One region of the Shewanella inventionis genome, then DNA from elsewhere that is predicted to be linked to it. Evidence: predicted binding sites of a transcription regulator. Region 1 holds the regulator's gene; each other region holds the start of a gene.
What was found. Region 1 encodes sigma-54, which starts transcription at its own class of promoters, with help from an activator protein. Its sites were predicted from a motif close to GTTGGCACGNNNNTNGNNT; they were not measured.

Region 1 (6,071 bases):
TGAGCGTCGGCGTGTAGAGATTGCCCGAGCATTGGCTGCCAACCCCAAATTTATTTTACTTGATGAGCCCTTTGCCGGTGTTGACCCTATCTCTGTTATCGACATTAAAAAAATTATTCAACAGCTTAAAAGCCGTGGTTTAGGGGTACTTATCACCGACCATAATGTGCGCGAAACACTTGACGTATGCGAGAGAGCTTACATTGTAAGTCAAGGAAATTTAATTGCAGAAGGCACACCTGATGAGATCTTGAGCAATCAACAAGTTCGAGCTGTGTACTTAGGTGAACAATTCAAGCTATAGTTAAGTGATAAGTCTTTTAACCTATCTAATTCATTGCGTTGAACGATACCGAAATAGCGTTATATGACACCGACGTATGTGGCAATCCACTACAGTTATCGAAATTATTATTTTTATGGAAATCATCTAGGGATAAGCGGTAAATGAAAGCGTCACTCCAACTTAAAATGGGTCAACACCTAACTATGACCCCTCAATTGCAGCAAGCCATTCGCTTGCTGCAATTATCTTCATTGGAGCTACAGCAAGAAATCCAACAAGCATTGGACTCAAACCCACTGCTTGAAATAGAAGATGAATTTTCTCAAGCCAAAGATCCATTAAAAGAAAGCCGAGATCAATCAGACACCGACTTCAGTGACAATAGCAATGTCAGTGTAGAAAAAGACACTTCAACCGTCGACACCACTGAATCTATCAGTAAAGAAACCATGGACGATCTCCCCATGGATACCACATGGGATGAAGTCTACACCGCATCACCCATGTCTGGTTCAGGCAGCGCCAGCATGCGTGACGACGATATGCCTTTTCAGGGTGAAACCACCGAAGGGTTATATGAACATTTAGAGTGGCAAAAAAACTTAACCCCGTTTTCAGACACCGACCTTGCCATTGCAACAGCCATCATTGATGCCATCGATGAACGCGGCTATCTCACCCAAAGTACAGAAGAAATACTAGAAGCAATGGGCGATGAAAGCATTGAACTTGACGAGGTACAAGCGGTACTGAAGCGGATCCAACATTTTGATCCCGTAGGTGTAGCTGCGCGCGATCTCAGTGAATGCCTACTCATTCAGCTAGCTCAATATGCCGACTCAACCCCACATATTGATAATGCGCGCATGCTTATCAAAGACTATTTAGATTTGATTGCTGGCCGCGATTTTAGGTTATTAATGCGTAAAACTCGTCTAAAAGAAGATGAACTACGCGATGCGATTACCCTCATTCAGTCACTTAATCCTCGTCCAGGGTTATTGATTACCGCAACTGAAGATGAATATGTCATCCCTGATGTCACCGTGTTTAAAAAGAACGGTCGTTGGGTTGTTGAATTAAATCCAGACAATATGCCCAAAATTGGTGTTAATCAACAATATGCGGCCATGGCACGTAGCAGCAAAAACCCGTCAGATACCCAATTTATTCGTGGGCATTTGCAAGAAGCAAAATGGTTTATCAAAAGCCTTGAAAGCCGAAATGATACCCTATTAAAAGTAGCCAATTGTATTGTGCAATTCCAACAAGGGTTTTTCGAATACGGCGAAGAAGCCATGAAACCCATGGTACTAAACGACATTGCAGAAGCAGTCGAAATGCACGAGTCGACCATTTCGCGTGTCACGACACAAAAATACATGCACACCCCACGAGGGTTATTTGAACTAAAATACTTTTTCTCCAGCCATGTCAGTACTGACGATGGTGGAGAGTGCTCATCAACAGCAATCCGCGCCTTTATTAAGAAGCTGGTCGCTGCAGAAAACCAGAAAAAACCACTTAGCGACAGCAAAATGGCAGAACTTCTGGCAGAACAGGGCATAAACGTTGCTCGTCGTACGATTGCAAAATACCGTGAGGCAATGCTAATCCCGCCCTCAAACCAACGTAAGAGTCTATAATTTTACTCAACAATGGAGATGTGTAATGCAAATCAATCTATCTGGGCATCATGTTGAAATAACCGAATCTTTACGAGAGTACGTTCAGGAAAAATTTTCAAAGCTTGAACGGCACTTCGATCAGATCAATAATGTTCACGTTGTGCTCAACGTAGAAAAGTTACAACAAAAAGCAGAAGCAAAAATCAGCCTAAAAGGCGGAGAAATTTTTGCCATGTCAGAACATACCGACATGTATGCAGCAATAGACGCCCTGATAGACAAGCTCGATCGTCAGGTAATTAAACACAAAGAGAAGTATACAAAACACTAACGATGGAACTTTGTACCATCCTGCAGCCGGAATGCACCACCTGTGCCACACCGGGCAGTAAGAAAAAGGTACTGGAACTTATCAGCGATATCGTCGCTGCCCAGTACCCGACCCTATCTTCGCAAGAGGTTTTTGAAAGTCTCCTCGCGCGGGAAAAAATGGGTAGCACAGGTATAGGCAATGGTATCGCGATACCTCATGGCCGATTGACAACAATCGATCACCCTATTGGCATTTTTATAAAATGTGAAGAGCCAATCCAGTTTGATGCTATCGATAAACAGCCTGTAGATATACTGTTTGCTTTGTTAGTGCCAGCCGATCAGTGCCAGCAACATTTAAGTACCTTGTCATCAATGGCGCAAAAGCTCAGCGACAAACAAGTACTAAAACAGCTTCGTAAAATCCACGACTCAACTGAACTCTATCAGGTAATCACCGCATGAAACTCGTCATCGTATCTGGGCGGTCTGGCTCAGGTAAATCTGTCGCCTTAAGAGTGCTAGAAGATTTAGGTTATTACTGTGTTGATAATCTCCCGTTGCCACTTATCGGCACGTTACTGGCGCAATTAAAAGGCAGTAATGACTTGGTGGCCATCAGTGTCGATGTTCGTAATATTGCTGAACAAGGCAAAGTGTTACAAGAGCAGCTGGCGATGCTACAACCTGATACCGAGATAACCAGTTTCTTTTTAAACTCCAGCGACAAAGTTTTACTTAAACGTTACAGTGAAACTCGCCGATTACACCCGCTATCAAAGAATCAAATTTCGCTTCAAGAAGCCATCAAGTTAGAAGGCCGCTTATTAGAACCTATCGCCAAAATTGTCGATCACTATGTTGATACATCTGCATTAAATATTTACGAGCTTAGTGACCAAGTAAGACAAATATTGCTTGGCAGTGTAGATAAAGAATTAGTGATTAATTTTGAGTCCTTTGGTTTTAAGCATGGTATGCCCACCGAGGCTGACTTTATGTTTGACGTGCGCTTTTTACCCAACCCACACTGGGAAATTGAACTAAGGCCTTTTACAGGTCTTGATGAGCCAGTACAAGAGTTTCTTGGACGTCAGCCGTTAGTTAATAAGTTTATTTGGCAAATCGAAAATTTATTCGAGACCTGGATGCCACACCTAGAGCGAAATAATCGCAGCTACTTAACGATTGCAATTGGCTGTACAGGCGGGCAACATAGGTCAGTTTATATTACCGATCAACTGGCAAAACGGTTCAGGCAAGGCAGTAAGCACACTGTTAATGCACGCCATAGAGAGCTAAATATTAACGAAAATAACCCTTAGCCCTCGCGGAGCAGCAACAATGTTAGAACGCCAAGTCACTATCTCAAATAAATTGGGTTTACATGCTCGTGCAGCGACAAAACTGGCCATGTTGGCCGCAGACTTCAACGCCCAAATCACATTAATCCAGGCAGATAAACAAGCCAGTGCAGCCAGTGTACTCGGGTTACTTATGCTAGAAAGCGGAATAGGTAAAATGATCACAGTGACAGCCACAGGCCCAGACGCAGAAGCCGCTTTAGACGCTGTGTGCAACCTAATTAACGACAAGTTCGACGAATGTTGCTAAAGCCAAACGCTAAAACCATTAAGTGCTTATTGCGTGGTAAGTTTAACCTCATGATATATAAGGTTAGTATGATTAACTTAATAAAGCCTGTGGTATAAATAAACAAAGATCTTTTATGTTAAGCGGGTTCCAATTCGCACATCTTATACCATCAGGCTAAATAAGTGATCAGAGATGGCGTAGGGAAAATCGCTTAGAATAAGGCATAATTTGCAGCTAGTTAGTTGTTCTACCTTCAAAATTTCTAACGACGCTATAAGCGATGTTAACCAGTAAGAATGATCACACTCTTGTGCTGATTGATATTGGTCGTTCACCAGTAATATTGCCTATGCAAGCAATACAGCGTCATTTCTAAGCCCGCAATCTCTAAGCTCACATTATCTAAGCCCGTAATCTCTAAGCCCGCAATCTCTAAGCTCGCATTACCTAAGCTCACATTATCTAAGCCCGCAATCTCTGAAAACGTCCTTATATTGTCATTAACGTGACCTTTTATTGCCATAAATACCAGCCATACTGCCCCCTCAATTGATACCAATACTTTGTGGTTAATCGATCTGCTCACCAAATTAGTGCAAATGCACCAATTAAATCAGAGGTCAATTTACCCAAAAACACGCAAAAATCAGTAAGCAATTGATATTAATCAATAAAAATATTTTAAAAAAGTTGGCACGAGCTTTTCATATAGAGCTATATACCTACTAAGTAGTAGTTTGTTTTTTAAGCGGTCCATTGTCAGTTGTAGGAGAAAGCGATGAATAAAATAAACCTAGGTAAAAATATCCAATCAGCAAATCACATCGTTGCCAAGCTGGTTGAACAATGCCGTCAAAACATTTTTTTCTTAGCGCATCTTGGTTGCAGCCAATGGGACGAAGTTGAAACTCGTTCGAACAAGTATAAATAAAGCGTAAGGAATGAATCGTATGAATACTTCAACTGCCAGACAATACCCAGCAGACTTTCAACATCAAGTCATCAACGAAGTTAAAGTGCACAATCGCCTGTTATCTGACGTTGCCAAACAATATGGTGTTTCTGCTAAAACAGTTTACAAATGGGTCAAATATAGCGAAAACCATAAAGCTGAAAATCGCGGAGCCATCATGTCAGAAATCGCTCTTTTACAGCAAAAAATTACTCAATTAAGCCAACAACTACAAACAATGGCAAGCTAAACAACAACCGTTTTGGCAAGGATGTATGACAGTGCTATCAGTTTGTTCCCCAGCAGACTGATAGTACAAAGCAAATAGCAACAAAAATCATACTAATAATAAGCGCACAATATCTACATCCTTGCCGCTTTATTTGCTTTACCGTAAGTTGCACCGTTGCAACGAGCATAACAGTTCAGGCGTTATTGGGTCCCCAGACTCTATATCCAATAACGTCATTTTTATTCAAGTAGACAAAGTGTGATTAGTACAACGCTGTTCTACCTAAGTTATGGCAAGGATGTTTGAACGTATTATCAACTCGCCCCCAGCACGTCGATAACACAGCAAAGCAGACTAATAACAATAAGCGCACAATATCTTGCATCCTTGCCGCTTTATTTGCTTTACCGTGAGTTGCACCGTTGCAACGAGCATAACAGTTCAGGCGTTATTGGGTCCCCAGACTCTATATCCAATAACGTCATTTTTATTCATGCCATAGGCTGGATTGAGTTTACGTTACCACTCAAATCTTCTTAGAAAGTTAAGGTGGCTTAAACAAAAGTGTAAACAAAGCACAGACAATGCAAGCAAAAGCCCCAAAGCAGGATGCTGTGGGGCTTTATTTTTCGTGATATGGCTTGATTAAAATTGTTGTGACCCGCAGCGAGTAAACAATCTAAACAAGGTTCGCTGCAAAAATATCCTTGAAAGAGCTATCCCAAAACAACAGAGGTCTCGGCCCGATTTCGACGTTATCAAACCGTAAGTTGTATCTAACTTTATTTTACTAATACTTTATAACTAGCTTTATCGATTGATATTATTCATAAAATCAATTTTTGCGGTTATATCTCTACCAAAAGTTGTTACTATTACTACAATTAACCATACCTAATATTGATTGACAGTAATTAATGGCTAGAGTCCCTAATATGCGTGTCTTGGGCATTTTCTTCGTCAGCATACTCAGTTATGTTGTTGCCTGTGATCACGCCACCAAACCAAACACTAAAGCGGCTAAATCCGCACCACCTATTACCATAGCGGTGTCGAATACGCCCT
Region 2 (6,071 bases), 810 kb from region 1:
ACGTTGCTGCCTTCAACCGCGCCGCTTTCTACTTCAACATTAGGGTCGTTTGGCGCATTACCACCCGCCATGAGACGAAACAAGCCGTCTTCGCCACGCATCATTTGATCATTACCAGGGTTAACCAGTTTGATCCGGGCGACTTCTTCAATCACCTCGGCGGTCGCACCTTGTGGCCTCACCGAAATAATCCCGTTGGCGGCAATTTCGACTTTTTCAATAGGCAGTGGTAATACAATTGGCCCTGCATCGCCCATCACCGGACGGTTGCTGCTGTTAAGCAGTAGTCCTGTACTGTCAAATTTTAAACTGCCTGCTCGGGTGTAGGCTTCGCTGCCATCAGCTGCTTGAACCGCTAACCATCCCTCACCTTTTACGGCAACATCAAGGTTGCGGCCGGTTGTGACTATTGGGCCACTTTCAAAGTTACTACCTGGGCTTTCAATCATTGAAAAAACACGGCTCGGTAAACCTTCGCCAAATGCCTGCATAGAGCGAGCTTGAGTCATGTCAGCCTTGAAACCGTCAGTATTGGCATTGGCAAGGTTGTTAGCGCGCACAGCCAAAGCGTTCATGCCTTGCTTAGCGCCACTCATGGCAACATAAAGAAATTTGTCCATTTGCTGCTCCGTCAAACTTTCTGCAAAAATAATATACATAAAGCAAAGCAAGCATCGTGCCAAAGGTATTGTTTGCGTTTTATTAGACTTAAGCTTTTGAATGTAAATAGGTAAAAATTAGACGCGTTGATAACGAACTGTCAAAAAATCAACAAAGTTGCAGCAAATAAATGAGAGGAGAATTTAACAGGCAAGGTGTTGCCGACAACGGCAACACCTTGTAGAGCGGTAACACTAGGTTAATTTTTTAGCGGATCTGCAACACGGTTTGGTTTAGTGTGTTGTTCACCTCAAGGGTACGCGAGTTAGCCTGGAAGTTACGTTGCGCTGAAATCAAATCAACCAATTCTGTGGTCAAATCGACGTTTGATTGCTCAAGTGCTGATGACTGAATACTACCAAACGTACCACTGTTAGCTTCACCTGCTAACGCTTCACCTGAGTCTAAACTGGCTTTCCATGACGTGTTACCCACCTGAGTTAAGCCTTGCTCGTTAGCAAAGCGCACTAACGCTACGCGGGCTAATGGCACGGTTGAACCGTTACTGTAACTTGCGGTGATTAAGCCATCAGAGCCAATACCTACGTTGGTTAAACGGCCAACGGTAATACCGTCTTGGCTTAGGGATGTGACTTCAAAAGGTGATGCATATTGCGTTGGGTTATCAAATCTGACTTCAATGGTTTGAGTGCCATCGGCGCCCGGATCCAATACTCCGGCACCAGTAGAGCCAAGCGTAACGGTTGTGATTGGATTTGGACTGCTACCAGTATAAGCACCTACGTCGTTAAAAGTGATCACCGAACCATTCCACGCGGCACCAGCTGAGGTTGTTGCACTAGCAGTAGCTTGAGTAGCGTCCGCTGCACCATCACCATCAGCGTCAATGTTATAGGTGCCGGCGCTATCCACACTTACAGGCTCTCCATCTACCGCATAAAATGCCACCCAGTTACTTTCACCTGTAAGTGACGCGTTAGTGGGTTTTACAAAATAAGTGGTCATAATATGAGACTCACCAAGTGAATCGTAAATGGTCACTGAGGTTGAGTTGTTATAAGTGTCTGAGTTATCAGGGTCAAAACTAGCTGGGTCTAACGCTTCATCACCCACGTTTAAGTTCATTTGCATTTCAATAAGGCTAGTTTTAACCGGGCTACCCGCAGTGTCAGGAATTTGGATAGGCTGGGTGGTGGTTAAACTAACCGAGGTTGAATTACCTTCGTCATCTACAGGGAAACCTTGTAAAAAGTTACCAGCGGCATCGACCATATAATTATCAGAGTCAACTTTAAACGCACCTGCACGCGTGTAAGACAAATCTTGTGTGCCCACACCAGAAGATGTGACAAAAAATCCGCCGCCACTAATGGCCATATCAAGCGAGTTACTGGTAAATTGTAGACTGCCTTGATGAAACTGTTGGGCAACCTGGGTGGTTGTCACCCCGCCACCAACAGCCGTTTTACTGTTAGAGAAAATCGAGTTGGCATACACGTCGGCAAATTCGGCACGAGACTCTTTAAAACCGACTGTGTTAACGTTAGCAATGTTATTTGCTGTTGTGTTTAAGTCTTTTTGCGCGGCAGAAATACCACTCAGTGCAATGTTAAATGACATAATTCACCTCAAAGTTTAATTCATAATCTACAAGTTTATTTCGTAAACCACAGATAATGTTAAGTTTCAGATACAGCGAGTACGTCAGATAACTTAATACCGCCGACACCGCGCAAATTCAAAATAGCTCCTGTTGCAGTGGTGCCTAACGACACACTACTCACATGAGCATAGGTAGATACGGCTAAATCTTGAGATTCACCGTCAACTTTTCCACTTGCCTTTATAGAGTACAACCCCTCTTCAACGGGCAAGCCATCTTTATCGAGTCCGTCCCAAGACACATCAATGTTACCGCCAGCACTACCATCGACAGTGAAGGTTTTAATGACCTGTCCGGTTGCATCTTGCACACTCACTGAAATAGTATCGATAGCAGAAGGCGTACTGATAACACCATTCATGCTTGAACTTTCAGCCGAAATGGCGCCAGTGTCAGACGGAATTAACACCTTACGGCCAACAAGACCAGATGCTTGTAACGCCTGACTTGAACTCATCACGGTATTGAGGTTTAAAATCTCTTCGTTGAGGTTTGAAATACCATCAACGGTTGAAAACGATGCCATTTGGGCAATCATTTGATCATTATCAACAGGTTCAAAAGGGTCTTGCATAGACAACTGCTGACTGAGTAAAGCAAAAAAGTCTTCTTGCTTTAGCAGTTGATCATTTGCCTCAGGCACTACGCTTTCTTCTGGTAAACGAATCGAATCTAAAAAAGAGTTACCGGTTATGGTTGTGGTGCTTTGTACTGAGCTCTTAGTGACCGCGCTTGTATTTGACGTACTACTAGAGACCTGCGGCAACGACTGACTGTAAGAATTAATTAGGCTCATAGCGGCCTCCTTGAAAAATCAAACTATTTACCCATTCTCAGTGTCTGTTGAAGCATCGACTTTGTTGCATCGGCTACTTGAACATTCATCTGGTAAGAACGCGATGCTGAAATCATATCGGCCATTTCTTCCATCACATTGACATTAGGCTTATATATAAAACCGTCACCATCGGCTAATGGATGGTCTGGCGAGTACTCTTTAATCAAAGGTTTATCGCTCTCAACAATGCCCTTGACCGACACGCCAGGAGATTGATTTTGTTGGCTACTTGCTTTGGCTAATTCTGCTTCAAACACAGGATGGCGTGCGCGGTAGGTTTTATCGACACTACTTGATACTGAATCTGCGTTGGCAATGTTACTGGCGGTGGTATTGAGCCTGACAGATTGCGCCGACATACCAGAACCCGAAACATTAAAGATATTAAATAAACTCATGATTAGTCACCTCGCAGTGCTTTACGCATGCCAGTAAATTTACTTTCAAGGAACCCTAAAGACATTTGATATTCGAGCGCATTTTGCATAAATGCAGATTGCTCTTTTTGGGTATCTACTGTGTTTCCATCACCTGTGTCAGGTTGTTCTGGCACTCGGTATTGCACGTGCTGTTGAGTTAACGATGTTAGGTCAAAGTGCTTTTCTGTGGTTTGGCTCATGCTCAAGCCCTTTTGATGAGAGCTTGCGGCCTGCATTGCTGATGCAAAGTCGACATCTCGCGCTTTGTAATGAGGTGTGTTGGCATTGGCGATATTACTTGAAATCACTTCTGCTCGTTGAGCACGCACGCCCAATGAATATTGGTGAACACCTAATGCATTATCGAAATTAATCGCCATAAAATTGCCTCCATCAGCTAACTGATAGAATTAAAGCAAAGGTTATGCCAACAATAAAAATAATGTGTATAAGGAGAGTAAAAACGAACATGCCGACGAACGCCGGCATGAAAGGCAAAGTAAACTATTATTTTTTCTATACTTTTTTCTGGTAGTAGATCCCAGGGTTACAACGCACCATGTTAAATTCTTCGGTTAAACCCGCAATAGATTCTGACGCACCCAGAAACAAAATTCCTTTAGGATTAAGTGCGGCAGCAAATTGCCGCAAAATTTTAGCTTTTGCCTCTGGTGCAAAATAAATCAGCACATTACGGCAAAAAATAATGTCGTACTTACCTAATAAGCTATAACTTTCAAGCAGATTGTGCGCCCTAAAGTTAACTAACCGTTTTACATTGTCTTTTACTTTCATGTTGCCTGACGGTAAAGCATCAAAAAACTGACGCTTACGCTCATCAGACAAACCACGAGCCAATGCTAAACTGTCATACTCTGCATTTTTGCAACGTTCAAGCATTGACGGAGATAAATCAGTTGCCTGAATAGTTGCCCCCCCCGGTAATGCACCAGGCTTACGCTGCTGATACTCTAACACTGTCATCGCTAAAGAATAAGGTTCTTGCCCTGAGGAGCACGCCGCAGACCAAATTTTTATCGGGCGACCCAGTTTACTGTATTCAGGTAGCAAGGTATTTTGCAATAAGTCAAAAGGGTAACGATCACGAAACCATAACGTTTCGTTAGTCGTCATTGCATCAATCACTTCGGCGCGCAGTTGTCTTTCAGTCGGTTTCATCGACTTTTTAACCACCTCTGATAATGATGGCAAATTATGCTTGCCCATCAGAGGCGCTAAACGGCTACGCACTAAATATTGTTTATTCTCGCCTAACACAATACCGCTGTGCTGCTCTAAAAACAGCCTAAATTGATTGTACTCTGCTTCAGCAAGTGATTTATCTGTCACATTATTATCCTAAAAAGTAAGCTTTAACATGCTTGCACTTTGTTCTCTGTCATTATAAACAGTTATAAGCTCAAATGTTTATTGACTGCAGCCGCTAATTCATCTGGATTAAATTTTGCAATAAAATCGTTTGCCCCTACCTTTTGAACCATCGCCTGGTTAAACACACCACTGAGTGAAGTATGCAAAACCACTTTAATCTTTTTCAGTTTCGGATCGTCACGTATTTCTGCCGTTAAGGTATAACCATCCATTTCAGGCATTTCGATATCAGAAATAATTAACGGGATCTCTTGCGACACATCATCCATTTCTGCGGCAATGCTCTTAAGTTTATCGAGTGCTTCTCTACCGTCTTTTGCCGTATCGATTTGTAAATTTAATGACTCTAATGACCTAATAATCTGCTTACGTGCCACAGCTGAGTCGTCAATAACCATAATATGGTAATGCTGCTCTCTATCTATTGTCAGTGTTTCGTTGACTTCTTTACTGATAGCCGTTTTAACCGGTGATATTTCATCAAGGATTTTTTCTACGTCTAAAATTTCTACTAGCTCGCCTTCAATCTCTGTCACCGCAGTTAAATATGAATAACGACCAGCACCTTGCGGAGGTGGCATAATTGATGCCCAGTTCATGTTAATAATGCGCTCAACAGAGCTCACTAAAAACCCTTGCACGCTACGGTTGTATTCAGAAATGATGATAAAACAATTTTCAGTAGAGGCCAGTGGACGGCCACCTGTCGCAGCACTCAAATCAATTACAGAAATTGTTGAGCCACGAATATGAGCAACACCTTTAATGAATGGGTTTAATTTAGGTAACGTAGTTAATGGAGGACATTGCAGCACCTCTTTTACTTTAAACACGTTAATACCAAAGCGTTGACGACCATTAAGCCTAAATAGCAGCAACTCTAATCTGTTTTGCCCAACAAGTTGGGTACGTTTATTGACTGAATCTAAAATGCTCGACATAACACGGCCTTGTAGTTAACTGTGACCCAAAAGGATAAATTAGTTGTTTAAATTATAGTAAACCAAGTTTTACTGTAATTGATACTTTGTTATTAACACATTTTACCGACAACTAACACAACGTAAACATTGCATGGCTGCCAACTAAACCAACATGCCTTGCCACAATAGGCATACAACTTGCTTAGATAAACTCA
Region 3 (6,071 bases), 1.4 Mb from region 1:
TTGCATGTTGTTTGTATTTTTTTAGAAAAACGTTGTTGCTATAAATGAAAAGTGAGTATAGAATCTACACAGATTTAAAATCTTGTTAATTTTGGTTACCTACCTGTAAGTCTGCTCAACTTCCTTCGTAAACCCAAGACAAGCTTCTGTACATACTCATGACATAGCACCAATGTTTGTAAAATTTAAAAACAAACTGTATTGGTCATGCTTTTGTCACATGATTATGTTCAACTTACTGAGTTAAGTGAAACGTTATTCTAGTTGTAAGTTAACCCAGATGATTGATTGTGATCACAAGTTAACCTGACTTTAATCAACTATTTATATCACAACACTTGATTAGTGAGTTCAGAATAGGTTAAGTTAAATCTCGACAAGTTAATCTTTCGCACCACTAAAAAATGCCAAGGATATTTTATTGAACAATTTTCTCACCCAAGGGTGAATAGCAAAAATAAGGAGTGTGGCATATGTCATACAACATTAATGGACATGAAATTTCAGTTAGCTTTCCAGTTAATTCAATTTCATCAAACAAAAATTCAATTGCTTTTACTGACAGCCTAGGTAAAAACAAAAAAACCTTTTCAAAGCGTACTGAAGCACTAAACTTCATGAAATGGTTAATTACTGCAAATAAGTAATACTCCTAACGCCTAGCGTTAATCATTTGCTCTGTTATTTAATAAACTCATTTCTCGGTATTCTCCTCTCACTTACCGATGTTTATTAAAACAGAGCAAAATGAACCTCCCCCTATTACACCTCACTCACTCTAACGTTAACTTTTATTTAGTTGTTAACTGTCTATCGTTTTCTGATTTATTCAGAATAGCCAAATTTACGCTGATACCTAGGTAACATGGTTTGATTACCTAAAACCCCACCCTGATGTACATACACGATGTCGTCGGCCCACTGCGAATGTTGCTGTAAATAATGTTTTAACACTAAAAAACCAACCGGATCGTACAACAACTCAAATTCAATTCCAGATTGACACACCGTTTGCCACATTTCATAACAACGTTTCGTTAATTTTCCAAAATGGTATTTGTGCCCGTCATTCACTATGGTTGGAAAATACTCTTGAGCAACTAATTGAGAAAATTGTTGGCGTAAATAATCATCCCCGCCAACTGTACTGCAAGTTAATACCTCGATATTAATATTGTTGTTTGTCTGTTGTTGTAGCAACTGCTTATTTAAATACGCTGCAGTTGTACCTGTGCCTGAAGGTAAAAATACTTTTAATGCTTTGGTATTACGTAATCTTGCCCAATCAATAATCTCTGTTGCTAATATGGCAACACCCGCTTCAGCATACTCGCAGCGCCCACCCTCAGGGATGTGTAACAATGAGTTTTTGTTATTGTAGTCAGATGCAACAATATGTTGTACGACGTCATCTAAATGCATCTGCTGATATTTATCCGCTAACTTAAGTTGGCCGACTTCAATAATATTAGCGCCATTGGCAATAGCTGCTGCATAATTTCCATTAGGGTGCTGGAGAATAAAATCGCTGATATGACTGACATAGTAATCAAATTGCCAACCCTGTTGTTTAGCCAGCACTGACATCGAATATAACGAATTTGCTTGGGCAGAACCCGAACCGACAAGTTGGGTAATATGCGCATAATCTTGCGATAAAAAATGATAAAACTTACGCGCTTTATTACCGCTAAAGTCAGGGTGTAATAAGTCATCTCGTTTGACAAAGATAGGTCTTTGTTCAAATAGCATTGGTTGTACAGGGCTTATAGCAAACATTGGCGCTCTCTAAATACTTGATTTGAGTATTTTAACTAATAAATGATAAAACTCACCGATTGATTTAACGATTTCACTAACGTGCGTTATTCCCTCCTTATTAAAATCACAGTAAAACATTTATAATCAATAAGTTAAAACTTTGGCATAAATATCGCTTAGTTAAACTTAAGTCAGTTCAGTACCCGTTTTGAATTTTTAGATTTCAATAAGGAAAAACAATGTCACTTTTACGTTTACTGTTTAATATTGCTTGGTTTGTTTTGGGCGGTTTTGTGATGGGCTTAGCCTGGTGGCTTGCCGGACTCTTATGCTTTATCAGTATTGTCGGTATTCCATTTGGTCGTGCATGTTTTGTGATTGGTGAAATGGCGTTTTGGCCATTTGGACAAGAAAGCGTTAACCGCAAGCATTTAACCGGCCATGAAGATCTTGGCACCGGTAGCTTTGGCTTAATTGGTAACGTTATTTGGTTTTTATTCTTTGGTATTTGGTTGGCGATTGGTCATTTAGCCCATGCCCTGGCCTGTTTTATCACTATCATTGGTATCCCGTTTGCAATACAACACATTAAGTTAGCGCTATTAAGCTTAACGCCAATTGGTCAAACTATCGTTACCAAGCCCGTATAAACAACCTCTTAGTGAAAGCCGATTACATCTCGTAGTCGGCTTTTTAGTGTGCGGATGATAATATGCCAAAAAATGAATATAAAAGAGTAAAGTATGAAATATTGGTTAATGAAGTCCGAACCCGATGACATCAGTATTGGTGATTTACGTGATAGCCCAAATCATACAATGGCTTGGCAAGGTATTCGAAATTACCAAGCAAGGAACTTTATCCGCGATGAAATCACACATGGCGATCAAGTGTTGTTTTACCATTCTAGTTGCAAAGTGCCAGGTGTTGTCGGTATTGCCACAGTTGTTAGCCAGCCTACACTTGATGAAAGTGCTTTTGATCCACAATCTCGCTACTTTGACCCTAAGTCAGAGCCAGACAAACCGCGGTGGTGGCAAGTAGATATTCAATTTACTGCAAAACTGAATCAGATAGTCAGTTTACAACAACTCAAAAGTGACCCGGCTTTACAAGACATGGTATTAGTGACCAAAGGTGCACGGTTAAGCGTTCAACCTGTCAGCGCTGATGAATTTGCTCATATTGTTATGCTAGGGCAATGATTTAAGTATAAAAAAAGGGTGACTGAATTTAGCCACCCTTTTAATTGAGCAGAAAAAAGAAACGTTAATTAATCATTCGCCCAATGCCACCTAACACAGAACCTTCACCTTGATCTTTACCACCACTTGACGGTGCATGGGCAATAATACGATCAGCCATGCGAGAAAACGGTAAACTTTGCAGCCACACAGTGCCGTGACCTTGTAACGTTGCAAGAAATAACCCCTCACCGCCAAACACCATCGATTTTAATGAGCCTGCACGCTGAATATCATAATCAATGCCTGGGGTAAAACCCACTAAACAACCGGTATCAACACGTAAAGTTTCACCGCGTAATTCTTTTTTAATCAAGGTGCCACCAGCATGCACAAACGCCATGCCATCGCCTTTAAGGCTCTGTAAAATAAAGCCTTCACCACCAAAGAACCCCACACCAAGGCGTTTATTAAACTTCATCGACACTTGGGTACCCATTGCCGCGGCTAAAAAACTGTCTTTTTGGCAAATTAGTTCGCCATTATGCTTGGCAAGATCGATAGCTAAGACAGTGCCTGGAAATGGGGCTGAAAAAGCCACTTTACGTTTACGACCGCCCTCGTTGGTAAAGTGAGTCATAAAAATCCCCTCACCTGTAATGGCTCGCTTTCCTGCACCCAACAATTTACCAAAAAAGCCTGACTCTGGTTCTGAGCCATCACCCATTTTGGCTTCAAATGAAATATCTTCTTCAAGGTATGTCATGGCCCCAGCTTCGGCGACCACTGCCTCATGCGGGTCTAGTTCAATTTCAACTAATTGCATACTTGAACCGATAATTTCGTAATCAACTTCGTGACATTTTCTGGTCATTTTTTGCTCCTTAAAAATGAGTGTGGCAGATTCAGCGTTAGCACAGATGCTATTATTGCTTTAGGTTAACAAGATGTTACTTTTATTCCTATGGAAACTTTGTGACATAATATGTCAAAAAAAGATTGCATGCACCTAACTAGCCTAATCCTGCGCCACTTAATCCTGTTTGTTGCTGTTGATATAGGGCAAATTCTTGCAAAATAAGTTCAGTAAATAATTGCCCAGCTCGGCCTAAAGGACGCTCTGAGGTTGACACTAATTGCGGGGTAAAGCTAAAACGATTGCCGCCCACAAAATCAATTGCCGTTAACTCACCATTGGCTAACTCTTCAGTGATTAAAAAATCCGGCATCCATCCAAAGCCCAGGCCTTTTAATAATGCATTTTTTTTCATAATAAAGCCTGACAGATAAAACACTTTATCACCGCCAAATTGCATTTCATCACGCGCACGTTTACCCGGCGATGAGTCTTCAATGGTGAGCTCTACATGCTGTTGCAGCTCAGGCAGGCTTATGTCTCGCCTTTGGCTTAATGGATGCAATCTTGCCGCAACCAGCACACTGGTAATGGTGGGTAAGGGTTTAGGATGATACGACGGCCCAGTACGATAATCTTTAACCAACATCAAATCTGCTTGTTCTCGCTCAAACCTATGTTGCACACCACCTAAAAACTCCATATTTAATTGAATTTTGGTGGGGATATTGTGCTCTGACATCAACTTTAATGCGCTCATAATGGGCTCCATCGGCAATGCCCCGTCAATGATTAATTCAAGCTTAGGCTCCCAGCCCTGACTATAACGACTAGCAAGATGCTCAATATTGGCTAAATGTTGAAGCAGTCGCTGGCCCTCTGCCAAAATGACTTTACCCTCTGGCGTTAACTCTGCTCGGTAGTGATCTCGATTAAATAATGTCACCCCTAAATGTTGTTCTAGCTTCTTAACTTGGTAGCTCACCGCTGATTGCGCTTTATGTAAACGCTCGGATGCCTTAGCAAAACTCCCTTCTTCAACAAGAACTTGCAAAACATTAAACGCATCGATATCAATCCGCATACCCACTCCCGTGTCTTGTTATCAATACACCAATGTAAAGCCAGCAAGACAATCTAGAAATTTGATTGAGTTAAGCTTTTTATTATTCTTTTTTTTGTTGATCTTTACCACTAAATTGTTAATAAGATCACATATTGGTTTGCCCAGTGCGATTAGGCCATAACAATAATTAACACTCAGCCGCATCACATGCAGTCGATTTGCCAGAGGACAATCAAATGCCATTCTATGTTAAACAAGGTCAAGTGCCGCCAAAACGTCACATCGCTTTCGAAAAAGAAAATGGTGAACTTTACCGTGAAGAGTTGTTCTCCACTCACGGGTTTTCAAATATTTATTCCAATAAATATCATCACAATATGCCAACCAAAGCGATTGATGTTAAACCCTATGCGTTAAGTCACGGCGAGCAATGGCAAGACTCATTAATTCAAAACTACAAACTTGACTCACGCCAGGCCGATTGCCAAGGCAATTTTTTCAGCGCGCGTAATAAAATCTTTTTTAATAACGATGTCGCTATGTATACCGCTAAGGTCACTGAGTCAACGAATGAGTTTTATCGCAACGCGTATGCAGATGAGGTGGTCTTTATCCATGAGGGCGAAGGTCAGTTATTAAGTGAATATGGCGTGATTAATACCAAGAAATGGGATTATTTGGTCATTCCACGCGGTACCACTTACCAATTAACCTTTAACGATTATCAAAATGTGCGCTTGTTTGTCATTGAGTCATCGTCAATGGTTGAAGTGCCAAAACACTTTAGAAATGAATATGGCCAAATGCTCGAATCCGCTCCTTATTGTGAACGCGATATTCGCACACCAACGTTAACCGACGCCGTGGTTGAAAAAGGCGAGTTTGCTTTGGTGTGTAAATTTGGCGAGCGATACCAACAAATGCTATTGCAGTGGCATCCTTTTGACCTCGTGGGTTGGGACGGTTGTGTGTACCCATGGGCATTTAATATTACAGAATATGCCCCTAAAGTGGGCCAAATCCACTTACCGCCATCTGAGCATCTTGTGTTTAGTGCTCACAACTTTGTGGTTTGCAATTTTGTACCACGCCCTTACGACTTTCACCCTAAGTCTATCCCTGCACCTTATTACCACAACAATATCGACAGCGACGAAGTGCTTTACTACGTCGACGGCGACTTTATGAGCCGCACCGGTATTGA
Region 4 (6,071 bases), 840 kb from region 1:
AAATTGAGCACTGAGAATTATCAAGTATCTGAAGTTGAAGATTTATCTGCTTATAAGCACTCTACAGCCAATGAACCAGCAGATGATGCCGAGTCTGCAGTATCGTTAGCGCCTAATGAGCAACATACTCCCCCAAAACCTGATACGGCCGCCGAACAAGAGCAGGCTTCAGATACCTCCATACAAGATGCAACCCTTCCTGATGACGCTGCGCAAGATGAGGCTGTCGAAGCAACTGAGCAAGATGATATCGCTAAGGATAACGGATGACGTCTCGTCAACAACAGCTGCTGAATAAATTTGCTGTTCATCATAAAAAAGTATCGCCAGTGCGCCCAGTTGCCAGTGGTCAATTGGTCCGCGTGGTGGGGTTGACGCTTGAAGCGACCGGATGCCGCGCACCTGTAGGGAGTTTATGCTCTATCGAAACCATGGCAGGAGAATTGGTTGCCGAAGTGGTAGGGTTTGATGACAAACTACTCTATTTAATGCCAATTGAAGAGCTTCGCGGAGTATTACCTGGTGCACGAGTTAAGCCGCTAGGTGAACAATCGAGTTTACATGTTGGCTTATCCTTGCTTGGGCGAGTGCTCGATGGCAGTGGTTTACCACTAGATGGTTTAGGCCCACTGAACACAGACCAACAAGCTGCTCGCCATGGGCCGAACATTAATCCTTTATCTCGCAGAGCGATCACCGAACCTTTAGATGTGGGTGTTAGGGCCATTAACTCAATGCTCACTGTTGGTAAAGGCCAACGGATGGGATTATTTGCAGGCTCTGGTGTGGGTAAAAGTGTGCTGTTAGGGATGATGACCCGTGGCTCTACCGCCGATATTATTGTGGTGGGGTTAGTCGGCGAACGTGGCCGTGAGGTTAAAGAGTTTATTGAAGAAATTTTAGGCGAAGAAGGCCGCGCGCGTTCGGTTGTGGTTGCCGCTCCAGCCGATACATCACCATTAATGCGTTTGCGGGCCTGTGAAACATCGACTCGGATTGCGGAGTATTTTCGTGATTTAGGTTATGACGTATTACTGTTAATGGACAGCTTAACCCGATATGCACAAGCGCAACGTGAGGTGGCGTTAGCCGTTGGCGAACCGCCAGCGACTAAAGGTTATCCACCGTCTGTGTTTGCTAAGTTACCTAGGTTAGTAGAGCGAGCGGGTAATGGCGGGCCAGGGCAAGGTTCAATAACTGCATTTTATACAGTGCTCACCGAAGGTGATGATCAACAAGACCCGATAGCAGATGCATCGCGGGCTATTTTAGATGGTCACGTTGTGTTGTCTCGCCAACTGGCTGACTCTGGGCATTATCCTGCTATTGATGTGGAAGCGTCAATTAGCCGTGTTGCCCCTATGGTGATAAGTCCAGATCATTTAGAAGCCATGCGCCGGGTAAAACAAATGTATTCGTTATACCAGCAAAATCGTGATTTGATTTCTATTGGCGCTTATGCGCAAGGCAGCGATCCGCGTATCGATAACGCGATCCGTTTACAACCTGCTATGAATGCGTTTTTACGTCAGGGCTTTAAAGATCCAGTGAGTTTTGACGACAGCAAAACAATGCTGAAGCAAATTGCCGCTCAGTGTCAGGGTTAATGTATGGCTAAAACGGATCCTTTAGTTACTGTACTCAAATTAGCGGTTGCCGCAGAAGAAAAAGCGGCTTTGCAATTAAAAGCCGCTCAATTTGAGAGGCAAAAGCGTCAAGGACAACTTGATGCATTAAATAACTACCGTTTGGATTACATGAAACAAATGGAAGGCCATACTGGCACCACATTGCGTGCTAATCAATATCATCAATTTCATCAATTTATTAAACAAGTCGATCAAGCGATTAACCAACAACTTGCCGTGGTAAAAGACGGCGAAAAGCAACTTGGATATCGCCAGCAGCACTGGCAAGAAACCCAGCAAAAGCGCAAAGCGGTTGAAATGCTGTTGGCCAAAAAAGCTGATAAAGCCTTAATTGCAGAGACTAAGCGCGAGCAAAAAATGTCTGACGAGTTTGCCATGCAACAGTATTTTAGAAACAAAATAAAGTAACAGTTAGTTATTTTCTATCTCCTGCCAATATTGTTTTGTCTTACACATTCGCGTAAATGGCATTTAAATTGCTTAATACTCTTTAATGAAAATATTCGTCATGGAAGTGACAGTGATCAGAGCGGGTATATTTGCCATTTTGAGTGCTGTTAGGCTAGATAACACCATTTGTGTCGCCTGCCCAATGCGTGATGAAAACACACCAAACTTGATCTGATATAAGTGGAGCCGATTATGCAGCAGATGAGCAATATCTTACTGAGCAACAGCAATCAAAATGCTGATGTAGGTGCAAAGATTGGCAAGCAAGATGTTGAAAACACGTCATTCTTATCTGTTTTTAATCAGGCGAGTGAGCAAAAAAACTCTTTTAAACCTGCAGCAGACGAGCTTGCTCCTGCGCAGGCAGAACAACAGATTGAAGATGTAGATATTGAAGTTGAACTCAGTGAAAGTGCTGAATCATCGCAAGATAATACTGATGCAGAGATGATTTTTGCTCAACTGAATATGGCTGACTCATTGGGGAAGCGCCATCATCGTGACGGTAATGAATTGCCGCTTATTGACAAGCAAGGCAATTACATCGGAAAAAACTTCACATTGGAACCCATTGAAAATGGCCTTGAAGTCATAGATACAAAGCTTGAAGTCATAGATATAAAGCTTGAAGTCATAAATACAAAGTTTGAAGCCGTAGATACAAAGCTTGAAGTCATAGATACAAAGCTTGAGCCTTTAAATCTCACATCAATAGAGCTAGAGCAAATCGATCTTGAACAAATCGCGCTTGAACAACACAATATTGATTTTGCTGATTCAGCATCAACTGAGGCCGATGAGTTATTTACAGAGACTATCCACCTAGACAGTCATTTTACTAGCTCTTCACAGGCCATCGCTACCCTTAATTCTGAGCAAATATCCAGTTTAACCACTTATAGTCAACTTTCAGTTAAAGAACTTCAAGCGCTTGATATAAAAGAACTTAGCGAGCTAGTTAGCGACTTTAATTTACAAGCTCCAGTGATTGATGAATCTATTTTAGCGATGGCAGAATTAGCGCAGGCAGAGTTAGCCCATGATGATATTGCCAGTAGCGTGCTTAATCCTCTCCAACAAAGCGAGCTAGACAATGTGCTTGCCGCGAGTGTGCATAACCCAAACCAAGCCATGAATATGAGCAACACGGCAAAACTGAATCCTGCATTGCAGCCAACAGCAAATGATCCACAACAATCAGCAGCGTTAATGACATCAAGCTTATCTGTTGAGTCACAACATATTTTGGGTGATAAAAGTCGTATTGATGGCAATATTCAGCCTGATCTAGCAGGTGTAAAATCGCTTGAAAAAGCTGACTTTTCTGTCGTGTTAGATTCTGTTGCTGGAAAGCGTGTTGGTGAGTCGGCCGTCAACATTAATTCGGCTTCAGACGGATTTGAGTTTTTTTCCGATACAAGTGAGGTTGAGAGCAAATCTCTTCAAAATCAAAGCAGTTTTACCCCTGTACATAAAAGTGACGTACCACAATTTCAATTGTCGTTAAGGCCGCAAGCTCAAGGCGAGGCAGGTGCGCAAATGCAGGAGATGATCCAGAAGTTTTCACCGGTGATGAAGCAACAATTAATCACCATGGTGAGCAATGGCATTCAGCAGGCTGAAATTCGTCTTGATCCACCAGAGCTCGGTCATTTAACGATTAAAATTCAAATTCAGGGTGATCAAACCCAGGTACAGTTTAACGTTGCCCAATCTCAAACCCGTGATTTAGTTGAACAGGCTATCCCTCGTTTACGCGATATGCTTGCCAGTGAAGGGTTACAACTAACAGACAGCCAGGTGTCGCAAGGCGGTGGGGGACGAGATCAACAACAAGAGCAATCAGAGTCACAGGGTCACACATCTGATGCACAGTTGGATGAAATATCAGCACAAGAGGCTAGCTTGATGACAAATACATCAAGGAGTTTACATTCTGCTATAGATTATTATGCTTAAGCAGGTAACCTATACACATATGAGATAATACAATTTTTTAATAACAAGGGTGATTGAGTTTGTCATCATGTTAGTCGCATTGTTGGTTGGGGACCATTATGGCTGAAGAAGAATTAGAGTTAGAAGATGCCGCAGCTGGCGGAAAAAAGAAGAACAAATTGGTGTTATTTGGTGGTATTGGTCTTGTGGTCATTCTATTAGCTGCAGGCGGAGCGTGGTTTTTTATGGGCTCTGATGAGCCAGCTGCTAACAGCGACAGTCCTGATGCGCCTAAAACTGAAACTGCTGAGCCAGCCGTTGCTGCACAAGCTGATTATGTTGGTATGCCAAGGCCTTTTTTATTCAACTTACCCGGTGTAGACCGTGCGCGTTTAGTTGAGATTAAAGTGCAATTGATGGTGCGCGGTGAAGAAGACAGCATTTTAACCAAAAAACACATTCCTTTAATTGAAGATGCATTGCTAACAACCTTTAGTAGCGCTGATGTGCAAAAACTCAGTACTCAAGCAGGTAAAGACGAATTACGTCAATTAGCATTACTTAATGTGCAAAATACGCTGCAACCGGTTACGGGCAAAAAAGTGGTAGAGAAAGTCCTGTTTACTGGTTTTGTGATGCAATAACCAAATGCATTAACTGCTAAGGCTACGATGTGAGTGATTTATTAAGCCAAGATGAAATCGATGCGCTACTGCATGGTGTAGACGATGTTGATGAAGATGAAATTGATGAGAGTAGTGCTGATGCGCGATCTTACGACTTCTCGTCTCAAGACAGAATTGTCCGTGGTCGTATGCCCACGCTTGAAATCGTTAACGAGCGTTTTGCCCGCCATCTTCGAATAAGCATGTTTAACATGATGCGCCGTGCGGCTGAAGTGTCAATTAATGGCGTTCAAATGCTTAAGTTTGGCGAATATGTGCATACGTTATTTGTACCAACCAGCCTCAACATGGTGCGTTTTAGCCCATTAAAAGGCACAGCACTTATCACCATGGAAGCACGTTTAGTGTTTATATTGGTGGATAACTTCTTTGGTGGCGATGGTCGATTCCATGCCAAAATTGAAGGCCGTGAATTCACCCCAACAGAGCGGCGTATTGTTCAATTACTATTGAAAATTATTTTTGAAGATTACAAAGATGCTTGGGCGCCGGTCATGGATGTCGAGTTTGAATATCTAGACTCAGAGGTTAACCCGGCAATGGCCAACATTGTAAGTCCAACTGAAGTTGTGGTGATTAATTCATTCCACATTGAAGTTGACGGCGGCGGAGGTGACTTTCACATCACTATGCCATATTCGATGATTGAGCCTATTCGTGAGCTTCTTGATGCGGGTGTACAAAGTGACAAACAAGATACCGATATGCGTTGGTCACAAGCGCTTCGCGATGAAATTATGGATGTTCAAGTCGGCTTTGATGCCAATATTGTTGAACATGAAGTGACATTGCGTGATGTGATGGGGTTTAAAGCAGGTGATATTATTCCTATCGAATTACCTGAACATATTCTGATGCGAATTGAAGATTTACCGACTTATCGCTGTAAACTCGGTAAGTCACGCGATAATTTAGCATTAAAAATCAGTGAAAAAATAGCTCGACCTGAAACAGTAAAATCAGAACTACAACTGGTGACACGTAAAGGTAAGTCTCGGGATATTGCAGATTTATAAGGTGATGTAAATGAGTACAGAAGATACGGGTGATGATTGGGCAGCAGCAATGGCTGAGCAGGCCCTAGAAGAAGCGCAACAAGTTGAACTTGACGAATTAGTTGACGATTCTAAGCCAATTACTAAGGAAGAAGCCGCTAAACTGGATTCGATTTTAGATATTCCGGTGACCATATCAATGGAAGTGGGTCGCAGTTTTATTAGTATTCGTAATTTATTGCAGTTAAACCAGGGCTCGGTAGTTGAACTTGACCGCGTTGCCGGTGAACCACTTGATGTTATGGTCAACGGGACGCTTATCGCCCACGGTGAGGTAGTAGTTGTAAACGATA

Region 2: a site for sigma-54 is predicted at 3,955-3,973, ahead of flgB (flagellar basal body rod protein FlgB). Genes of this name have one in related genera too.
Region 3: a site for sigma-54 is predicted at 1,921-1,939, ahead of K8B83_RS11450 (YccF domain-containing protein). Genes of this name have one in related genera too.
Region 4: a site for sigma-54 is predicted at 2,113-2,131, ahead of K8B83_RS09160 (flagellar hook-length control protein FliK). Genes of this name have one in related genera too.

What each region holds. Positions count from the first base shown of each region.
Region 1 is NZ_CP082926.1:1,183,402-1,189,472, reverse strand. Features, by position in the region: gene lptB (LPS export ABC transporter ATP-binding protein) at 1-304, shown strand, start outside; gene K8B83_RS05455 (RNA polymerase factor sigma-54) at 448-1,932, shown strand; gene hpf (ribosome hibernation promoting factor) at 1,958-2,245, shown strand; gene ptsN (PTS IIA-like nitrogen regulatory protein PtsN) at 2,248-2,691, shown strand; gene rapZ (RNase adapter RapZ) at 2,688-3,551, shown strand; gene K8B83_RS05435 (HPr family phosphocarrier protein) at 3,571-3,840, shown strand; gene K8B83_RS05430 (hypothetical protein) at 4,154-4,345, opposite strand; gene K8B83_RS05425 (hypothetical protein) at 4,601-4,753, shown strand; gene K8B83_RS05420 (transposase) at 4,773-5,024, shown strand; gene K8B83_RS05415 (ABC transporter substrate-binding protein) at 5,942-6,071, shown strand, end outside.
Region 2 is NZ_CP082926.1:1,995,471-2,001,541, reverse strand. Features, by position in the region: gene flgF (flagellar basal-body rod protein FlgF) at 1-620, opposite strand, end outside; gene flgE (flagellar hook protein FlgE) at 868-2,241, opposite strand; gene flgD (flagellar hook assembly protein FlgD) at 2,301-3,080, opposite strand; gene flgC (flagellar basal body rod protein FlgC) at 3,104-3,520, opposite strand; gene flgB (flagellar basal body rod protein FlgB) at 3,523-3,921, opposite strand; gene K8B83_RS09025 (CheR family methyltransferase) at 4,058-4,891, opposite strand; gene K8B83_RS09020 (chemotaxis protein CheV) at 4,954-5,874, opposite strand.
Region 3 is NZ_CP082926.1:2,566,703-2,572,773, reverse strand. Features, by position in the region: gene K8B83_RS11460 (hypothetical protein) at 474-647, shown strand; gene K8B83_RS11455 (1-aminocyclopropane-1-carboxylate deaminase/D-cysteine desulfhydrase) at 826-1,779, opposite strand; gene K8B83_RS11450 (YccF domain-containing protein) at 2,001-2,411, shown strand; gene K8B83_RS11445 (EVE domain-containing protein) at 2,505-2,966, shown strand; gene K8B83_RS11440 (TIGR00266 family protein) at 3,031-3,819, opposite strand; gene K8B83_RS11435 (LysR family transcriptional regulator) at 3,959-4,885, opposite strand; gene K8B83_RS11430 (homogentisate 1,2-dioxygenase) at 5,104-6,071, shown strand, end outside.
Region 4 is NZ_CP082926.1:2,024,068-2,030,138, forward strand. Features, by position in the region: gene fliH (flagellar assembly protein FliH) at 1-270, shown strand, start outside; gene fliI (flagellar protein export ATPase FliI) at 267-1,607, shown strand; gene fliJ (flagellar export protein FliJ) at 1,611-2,057, shown strand; gene K8B83_RS09160 (flagellar hook-length control protein FliK) at 2,292-4,058, shown strand; gene fliL (flagellar basal body-associated protein FliL) at 4,157-4,681, shown strand; gene fliM (flagellar motor switch protein FliM) at 4,711-5,739, shown strand; gene fliN (flagellar motor switch protein FliN) at 5,750-6,071, shown strand, end outside.